3 regions of the Undibacterium sp. FT79W genome follow, and region 1 is predicted to be linked to each of the others. Evidence: predicted binding sites of a transcription regulator. Region 1 holds the regulator's gene; each other region holds the start of a gene.
What was found. Region 1 encodes sigma-54, which starts transcription at its own class of promoters, with help from an activator protein. Its sites were predicted from a motif close to TGGCANGNAANCTGCTTT; they were not measured.

Region 1 (3,265 bases):
CTGGTCTCCAGCATGGACAGTAATGCCGGTAACTCGGACGTCGGAATATAGACGTCGGCGAGGCCTGCATACAAGGCATCTGTGGCGGCGATGATGTCGCCAGTCAGACCGAGATAAGTACCGATTTCACCCGGTGTTCGCGACAGGAAATAACTGCCGCCGACATCAGGAAATAAGCCGATGTTCACTTCCGGCATCGCCATTTTTGTACGCTCGGTAACGATGCGCAGACGGCAATTTTCACCTGCTTGCGCAATGCCCATACCGCCACCCATCACCACACCATTCATCAGCGCGATGTAGGGTTTGGGGTAAAAATGTATCAAATGATTTAACGCATATTCTTCGGTAAAAAAATCTTCAAGCAGGGCGCTGTCACCGCTCGGTGTGGCTGTGCCGACATCATAAAAAAAACGGATGTCGCCACCGGCACAAAATGCTTTTTCACTACTGCTGTGAATGAATACTGCACGGATCGTTGTATCGTCTCGCCATGCCAATAAAGTGGCGGTGAGTGCGCGCACCATCTCCAGTGATAAGGAGTTCAATGCTTTGGGGCGGTCGAGAGTGATGTAGCCGATCTGATTTTTAACGGAAGTGATTACGTATTCGCTCATGTAGATACCATTAACATAGTCGTGACAGGGCATTCATTTTATTCCTGTTTGCACATCGTCAGTACGACAAAAATAACAAAAAACAGATAACAAAAAAGGACGCTGTTGGCGTCCTTGTTTTGGAGTCCCGTTAAGCGCGGGGTTGGCGATTATGCCGATGCAGGATCGGGGATATGTTTGATCGCATCGCGATCGTGACCCTGGACTTTATCTTTATGTTTTATCACCTGACGATCCAGTTTATCAATCAGTGTGTCAATGGCTGCGTACAAATCATGCGCCAGACTTTCAACATGAATATCTTTACCGCTGATATGCAGGTCAATGTCGGCTTTGTGCCGTTTCTCTTTTTCGCTCAGTTTGTCGACGGTCAGCGTGACGGTAATGTCAATGACCTGATCAAAGTGGCGCCGGATGCGTTCCAGCTTGGTATGTACATATTCACGAATGGCAGGAGTGACTTCGACGTGATGTCCACTGATGGTGAGATTCATACTGTGCTCCTATAGTGATATTACTTGCTATTAACGATAAGCTCATTTCGTTTTTACTGCGTTGAGCTAAATCATATATAGCAATTCAAACCGTGATTACAAGGACGTCTTACAAAGATTTACGCAAACTCACTGGCGGAATTTTCAGGGCTTCACGGTATTTGGCAACGGTCCGTCGGGCTATTACCATGCCCTGTTCGCCCAGCATGTCTGCAATTTTGCTATCAGAGAGTGGGCTTTTCTGGTCTTCTGCTCCTATCAACTGCTTGATGAGTGCACGTATCGCTGTGGAAGATGCTTCACCCCCTGTTTCCGTCGCGACATGGCTGCCGAAAAAATATTTCAACTCAAACATACCATGCGGGGTCAGCATGTATTTCTGGGTCGTCACACGAGAAATAGTGCTCTCGTGTAGACCTAGTGTATCAGCTATTTCGCGCAAAACAAGGGGGCGCATCGCGACTGCACCATGCGTAAAAAAGTTACGTTGTCTTTCAACTATCGCTTGCGATACACGCAAAATAGTATCGAAACGCTGACGCATATTTTTGATCAGCCAGCGTGCTTCCTGTAACTGCGTTCCCAGTCCTGCTTCGCCACGGTTTTGCCGCATGATATTGGCGTACATACTACTGACGCGCAGTTTCGGCATCACATCCTGATTCAGTAAAACTTGCCAGCCATTACCACTTTTTTTGACGATCACATCAGGCACTGCATAGTCGGAACTGCTGGTGGCAAATGTGATGCCGGGACGTGGTTCACACTGTCGTATGACTGCTTGTGCTTCGCGTAAATCTTCGTCGTCGCAGCCGAATATTTTTTTTAATTTAGTGAAGTCTCGCTGTGCAAATAAAGTCAGCTGAGTCTCTACCACGGCCAGTGCAAGACGACGGGTGACAAAAGGAATTTTTGGCAGACGCCTGACCTGTAGCGCCAGACATTCTGATAAATTTCTGGCACCGACACCGGGCGGATCGAAACTCTGCAGCATCTTCAGCGCAAACGATAATTCATCTTCTTCAATCAACAACTCTATCGGCAGACCGGCATGAATTTCTTCCAGACTTTCTGTCAGATAGCCGTTGTCATCCAGGGTGTCGATGATCAGTTCCAGCAACGCGCGATCACGCGGTTCCCTGAGCGTCAGACGCATCTGTTCGAGCAAGTATTCGCGTAAGCTGATGTGCGCCGCTTCCAGTTGCGGACGTCCTTCATCCTCGTCACTGTTAGATGCACCGGAAGGCGCGTCGTTAAAACTCCATTCTTCCTCGTTAGCGCTGACGCTGTCGTTGACTGGTACATCGGCGTCGGCTGTCGCTTCTTGCGGCGTATTGTTGTCAGCCTGAGCGGCGCTTTCCATGCCTGCATCCGGTGTCGTACTTGTGTTATTGATCGCACCGTCCGCCAGTAAGCGAACCGCATTGTCCATAGGATCGTCGACACGCTCCAGCATAGGATTTTCTATCAGCAGTGTTTCCAGCTCCTGATGCAGTTCCAGCGTTGACAGTTGCAACAGCCGTATTGATTGCTGCAGTTGAGGCGTCAGTGCAAGATGCTGAGAAGTACGTAGTTGCAGGCTTTGTTTCATAATGCGTCCCGTTACATCCGGAAATGTTCTCCGAGATAGACGCGTCGCACGGACTCATTCTGAATGATATCGTCGGGTTTGCCGCTGGCTAATACCGAGCCTTGATTGATGATGTAGGCGTGGTCGCAAATGCCGAGTGTCTCGCGCACATTATGATCTGTGATTAACACGCCGATGCCGCGTTCTTTGAGGAAGCGGACAATCCGTTGAATCTCAATGACGGCGATAGGATCAACACCGGCAAAAGGTTCATCGAGCAGAACAAAGCGCGGGTTCGTCGCGAGTGCACGCGCAATCTCAACCCGGCGCCGTTCACCGCCCGATAACGCAAGCGCCTGACTGTCACGGATTTTTTCTATCTGCAGATCGGTCAGCAAACTATCCAGACGTTGCCGGATTTTTTTCTCAGACAAAAATTTTCCTTCTTTGTCTCTTTGCAGTTCGAGCACGGCGCGGATATTTTCTTCCACCGTCAACTTGCGAAACACCGACGCTTCCTGCGGCAGATACGACAGACCGAGTACGGCGCGCTGATGTATCGGTAAATCAGAAACGTTCGTATC
Region 2 (3,265 bases), on a different contig from region 1:
TGCATCAAGTGCACCTGTTTTATCGTGCCACTTTACTCGATCTGAATTATGCGGCTGGAGTTGAAAGTCTAGCCGTGCAACTGTTTTCCGAAAAAGAAATTCCCTGGGATGATATTGCCTTCCCCACCATCAGTTACACCCTGAAATTTTTCTTTGAAAACTATCGCCGTACGCAGAAGGGCGAATGTTATCGACTCTACGCTCATGACATCTTTAAACCTATGCAGCAAGAAGGCTGAACAATAAACCGGGATAAAAATGAAACGGAATAAAAAAGGGTGGAATTTCCACCCTTTTTTATTGACTGCACACCATGATGCTTATCGACGTTCAGCAGTTTTCTGAATGAGTTTTAACCGAAATCACCAACTGGATTCGCGCTCTGCCGTCGATGAAATTTTATGGATCGACAAATCGGCACCTTCAAATTCCTGCTCAGGATCCAGACGTATGCCCATAGTTTTTTTCAGCAAACCGTAAATCGCATAACCACCGGAAAACGCAATCACAATGCCGAGCACGGTACCAAAGACTTGCGACAATAAACTGACGCCGCCCAGCCCACCCAGCATTTTCTGACCAAAAATTCCGGCAGCAATTCCGCCCCACGCGCCGCACAAGCCATGCAAAGGCCAGACGCCGAGCACATCATCCACCTTCCACTTATTTTGCGTCCAGGTAAACATCCAGACAAAAATCGCACCGGCCACACCGCCAGTGATCAACGCCCCCAAAGGATGCATCAGATCAGAGCCTGCGCAAACTGCGACCAGCCCAGCCAGTGGGCCGTTATACACAAAGCCGGGATCATTTTTCCCCATCAGCAAAGCGACCAGCGTACCGCCCACCATCGCCATCAGGGAATTAATCGCCACCAGGCCATTCATCTTATCCAGCGTCTGTGCGCTCATGACGTTGAAGCCGAACCAGCCCACCGTTAATATCCACGCGCCCAGCGCCAGAAACGGAATACTGGAAGGCGGATGCGCGGCAATCGCACCATTTTTCATATACCGGCCACGACGCGCGCCAAGCAGCAACACAGCAGGCAACGCGACCCATCCGCCAAAAGCATGCACCACCACAGAACCGGCAAAATCATGGAACTCTTCAGAAAAAGCCGCTTTCAGCCAGTCTTGGATGCCAAAGCGATGATTCCAGGCAATGCCTTCAAACAGAGGATATAAAACACCAACCAGTACCGCAGTCGCAATCAATTGCGGATAAAACTTGGCGCGTTCAGCGATACCACCGGAAATAATCGCCGGTATCGCCGCCGCAAAGGTCAGTAAAAAGAAAAATTTCACCAACTCAAAACCATTTTTTGCCACCAGCACTTCGGCGCCAGAATAAAACTGGATACCATAAGCAATGCTGTAACCGACAAAGAAATAAGCAATCGTCGATACCGCAAAATCGACAATAATCTTCACCAGCGCATTGACCTGGTTTTTTTTACGCACGGTACCTAACTCCAGAAACGCAAATCCCGCATGCATTGCTAGAATCATGATTGCACCAAGCAAAATAAACAAAGCATTGGCGCCATCTATTTGTACGTTCATGCTGATACCTCCCCTTAAGTGTGCACTTCTTAATTAGTTTCACACAGATAAAGCAATAAATATTCCAATTTGGTGCAAACACATTAAGTTATTGAATTTTATGGATAATATCAATTTAACACGCACCATGCACAGGCATTTTGCACTCATAAAAAGCGCTGATTTAGTGCAACACCAGAAAGGATCACAATGATTCCCTGGTTAGAAGCGGAATCGCCCTTTCCAGATGCTGCAACGGCACTCACTGATCGCGATGGTGCTGCGGGTCTGCTCGCGGCAGGTGCCGATCTGTCGCCGCAACGCCTTTTATTGGCATACAAACAAGGTATTTTCCCGTGGTTTTCTGAAGGCCAGCCCATATTATGGTGGTCCACCGACCCGCGCATGGTGCTGCAAACGTCTGACTTCAGGATTTCAGACAGTCTGAAAAAGAGCTTAAAAAAAATCCGTACCGATACCCGCTGGGAAATTCGTTTTGACTCAGCCTTTGAACAAGTCATGCGCGCCTGTGCGGCACCGCGCAAAGATGGCAACGGCACCTGGATTTCCGAAGACATCGTGGCGGGCTACTGCGGCCTGCATCAGCTAGGCTATGCACATTCATCCGAAGTCTGGCTCGATGGCGAGCTAGTCGGCGGTGCTTACGGCGTTTGCATCGGTCGCATGTTTTATGGTGAATCGATGTTTGCGCGGGTATCGAATGCCTCCAAAATTGCGCTGAGTCATCTGGTATTTTTCTTACGTGAACACGGGGTGAAAATGATAGACTGCCAGCAAGAGACAGCGCACCTGGCTTCACTGGGCGCGAAACCTATCGCCCGTGCCGACTTTATCCGATGGATAGCACAGGCAACCACACAACCGATGATCGAGGAATGGCAACCGCTGAGGGCGCTATATCAATGACAGCAAAGTAAATCACCGTGACGCAACTCAACGAACTTCCTTTTGCCAGCATACAGTTTTATGCAACCGCGCCCTACCCTTGCAGCTATCTGGAAGGACTGGAGGCGCGTTCGCAAGTAGCAACGCCGGCGCATCTGATCAATGCAGACACGTATTCAGAACTGGTCAGAAAAGGTTTCCGGCGTAGCGGTATTTTTATTTACCGGCCGTATTGCGATACCTGCAATGCCTGTACCCCAGTCAGAGTGCGGGTCGATGAGTTCAACGAAAACCGCAGCCAGCGCCGGGCGTGGAAAAAACACGCCAACCTGGTACCGCGCGTCACGACACTCGCGTATTCGCACGAGCACTATGAACTGTATCAGCGCTACCAGAATCAGCGTCATGCTGGCGGCGGCATGGATACGGACAGCCGTGAACAGTACGCGCAGTTTTTGTTGCAAAGCCGGGTCAATACACGACTGGTTGAATTCCGCGATGAACACCATGTACTGAAAATGGTCAGCATCATCGATGTACTGAGCGACGGCTTGTCATCTGTCTACACGTTTTTTGAGCCGGATGAAGCAGCCGCCTCGTATGGCACCTACAACGTCTTGTGGCAAATACGGCAGAGCAAAGAATTAAAACTGCCCTATGTTTACCTTGGCTACTGGATTGCCGCCAGCGCCAAGATGGCTTACAAAACCAATTTCAGGCCGCTTGACGCGCTGATGCATGGACAATGGCAAACGCTGGCGGCGTAATCAGTCTGAGAATCATCTGAAAACACATCAAAATGCGGAAAAACAGCT
Region 3 (3,265 bases), on a different contig from region 1:
TTTGCATTATTTTAGGTTGGAAATTTCACGCCGCAATGCCTCAATGTTCTTTTCGGTGCGGCTGATGTTATCTTTCATCATTCCGGTGCGTTCCTGATATTTTGCGTAATTACGCTCATCACCACGACGCTCAGGCTCACCATTGTTGTACTCTTTTTTCAAATCAGCCAGTTTTTGCTCTTCCGCTTTGAGCTCATCCAACAAAATTTGCCGGCGATCCGAATCTCTGGCCTTTTGTGTTCCCTCGTCAACCTTAGGGAAATCTGCAGGGCTAGAAGCGGATTTTGCCTGTGCTTTCTTGGGAGTGGAAGGTAAAGCCGGGGCAGGAACAACTGTAATGCCGGGCAACTCGACTCTCTTACAACCTTTAGTCGCGCCCGTATTTTTATACTCTTTCTTGCCATTATCATCGACGCATAAAAACACATCGGCCTGCGCGTGGGCAATATTTTGGATGGCGATTAACGAAATAAAACCAATCAATAGTCGCTTCATATTCAATCACTAGTCAAAAACAGAGGTGTAGTGTATGCGATGCTGCGCATATTCACAATTCCACGTTACGCGCAGTAACAAAACAAAAAAAGCGGGGTTGCCCCCGCTTTTATAGCATCCCTTGCAATTACAGGGAATAGTACATGTCAAATTCAACAGGATGCGTAGTCATGCGCATACGTTGAACTTCCTGCATTTTCAGTTCAATGTAAGCGTCGAGCATACTGTCGCTGAACACACCACCACGAGTCAGGAATTCGCGATCTTTATTCAGTGCATCCAAGGCTTCTTCCAGAGACGCGCACACTGTTGGAACCAATGCATCTTCCTCTGGTGGCAAATGGTACAAATCTTTAGACGCTGCTTCACCTGGGTGAATCTTATTCTGTACACCATCCAGACCTGCCATCATCAGTGCAGAGAAGCACAGATATGGGTTTGCCAGTGGATCTGGGAAGCGCGCCTCAACGCGACGGCCTTTTGGATTCGCAACGTAAGGAATGCGGATAGATGCAGAACGGTTTTTAGCAGAGTAAGCCAGTTTCACCGGTGCTTCGTAACCTGGAACCAGACGCTTGTAAGAGTTAGTACCTGGATTCGTGATCGCGTTCAGTGCTTTTGCATGTTTGATGATACCGCCGATGTAGTACAGAGCGAAATCAGACAAGCCAGCATAGCCGTCGCCTGCGAACAGGTTTTTGCCATCTTTCCAGATCGATTGATGCACGTGCATACCGGAACCATTATCACCAACGATAGGTTTAGGCATGAAAGTCGCTGTTTTGCCGTAGGTATGAGCCACGTTCCAGACAACATATTTCAGATTTTGAGTCCAGTCAGCACGCTCTACCAATGTAGAGAATTTTGTGCCGATTTCATTTTGACCAGCGCCAGCAACTTCATGGTGATGCACTTCCACTGGAATACCCAAAGATTCCAGAATCAGGCACATTTCAGAGCGCATGTCCTGGAAACTGTCGACTGGAGGAACTGGGAAGTAACCGCCCTTGACTGTAGGACGATGACCAGTATTGCCACCTTCCAGTTTTTCACCTGTAGTCCAAGACGCTTCTTCAGAATCAATCTTGACGAAGCAACCGGACATGTCGATTTTCCAGCGTACGCCATCAAAAATAAAGAATTCTGGTTCAGGACCAAAATAGGCTGTATCGCCGATACCGGAAGATTTCAGATAAGCTTCCGCGCGTTTTGCGATAGAACGTGGATCACGGTCGTAACCTTTGCCATCGGAAGGCTCGATGACGTCACATTGCATAAACAATGTGGTTTCTTCCATAAATGGATCGATATTCGCTGTGTTTGGATCTGGCATCAACAACATGTCAGAAGCTTCGATACCTTTCCAGCCCGCAATAGAAGAGCCATCAAATGCATGGCCAGATTCGAACTTATCGATATCGAAGTGAGAAACAGGCACAGTCACGTGCTGTTCTTTACCGCGTGTATCTGCGAAACGAAAATCAACGAATTTCACTTCGTTATCTTTCGCCATCTTCAAAACTTCTGCAGCTGTCATTGCCATGTGAAACTCCTCAAGTAGCGCTAAAAATAAATCGGGGATTACTGAGCCTTCGTTCTGCCATCCTGACAAAAGAAACCTGTCGTTAATTTTCTTTCTGCATAATCATCTGACCGCTCAACTCCGTGAACAATAATAGCAGAAACTATGCCATATTCCAGAATCCGCACAACGACAGAAAATTATCGCTAACACTTTGTTTTTAAAACGTTTAATCAAAATCAAGAATCATAAGCTTCTGGTGATGCACCAAAAAAAACAAAATAAGTATATGAAAAAAATGATTGCACTTTTTAGGTGCAAATGATTGCACCATTAATGTGCACTGCGAAATAGGTGTGCTGTCGACAGCATAAGCTGTCACCAGTATTGCGTGCTCTCTCAGTGTGCGCACTCATATGGCGACTGATTTGTATGCAAATTATCTATCTCAGACGCAGAGCCTGCTAACAACTGAATTTTATACGCACCACCAATCAAACCACACTGAAGCGATGCATACGCGTGTCGCTTCATGCATAATTCAATGAAAATGCCCCCACAAACTGCCCGCACTGGATTAACTATGTCTAGCAACACTACGCTCACATCTGCCCGACAACGCGCACAGGAACAATCGCTTCCGTATGCCGGAGCGGTCACTCCCATTGAGGCCTTTGAACTATTGCAGTCGAATCCAGATTGCATCCTCGTTGACGTCCGCACCAATGCCGAACGTGATTGGGTTGGTAAGGTCTTGATTCACGACACTCAACATTTTGCAGTGCAGTGGAGCCTGTATCCGGGCGGAGCGCAAAACCCTGATTTCTTACAGCAACTCGCCACCATTACAACAAACAAAAATACCGTCATTCTTTTTCTGTGTCGTTCAGGTGTGCGCTCACGTCATGCGGCAAAACTCGCCAGCGAAACCGGCTACACCCAATGTTTTGACATCCTGCAAGGCTTTGAAGGAGACAGAGATGCGCATGGCCACAGAAAAACAGTCGGGGGTTGGTGCGCCAATGATTTGCCGTGGCTTGGTGCATGATATTTCAAATACATTAAAAACATACTTCCATCTGCCTCAATACTTTGCTAGAATAGCGAGCTTCGCTGATCTGGCATTGGCGAAAAGCAGGAGAGGTGGATGAGTGGTTTAAGTCACACGCCTGGAAAGCGTGCGTAGGTTTATCCCTACCGGGGGTTCGAATCCCCCCTTCTCCGCCAAAAATACTAATAAAATCAATG

Region 2: H8K38_RS15200 (ammonium transporter) is a predicted target of sigma-54. The motif match lies at 1,615-1,632, and genes of this name have one in related genera.
Region 3: glnA (type I glutamate--ammonia ligase) is a predicted target of sigma-54. The motif match lies at 2,171-2,188, and genes of this name have one in related genera.

What each region holds. Positions count from the first base shown of each region.
Region 1 covers NZ_JACOGB010000005.1:51,718-54,982, forward strand. The annotation lists gene H8K38_RS09925 (enoyl-CoA hydratase/isomerase family protein) at 1-617, opposite strand, end outside; gene hpf (ribosome hibernation-promoting factor, HPF/YfiA family) at 767-1,111, opposite strand; gene H8K38_RS09935 (RNA polymerase factor sigma-54) at 1,221-2,702, opposite strand; gene lptB (LPS export ABC transporter ATP-binding protein) at 2,714-3,265, opposite strand, start outside.
Region 2 covers NZ_JACOGB010000008.1:68,976-72,240, reverse strand. The annotation lists gene H8K38_RS15205 (NUDIX hydrolase) at 1-239, shown strand, start outside; gene H8K38_RS15200 (ammonium transporter) at 363-1,565, opposite strand; gene aat (leucyl/phenylalanyl-tRNA--protein transferase) at 1,755-2,471, shown strand; gene H8K38_RS15190 (arginyltransferase) at 2,489-3,217, shown strand.
Region 3 covers NZ_JACOGB010000001.1:716,911-720,175, reverse strand. The annotation lists gene H8K38_RS03155 (DUF4124 domain-containing protein) at 7-495, opposite strand; gene glnA (type I glutamate--ammonia ligase) at 623-2,038, opposite strand; gene H8K38_RS03145 (rhodanese-like domain-containing protein) at 2,601-3,065, shown strand; tRNA gene H8K38_RS03140 (tRNA-Ser) at 3,155-3,244, shown strand.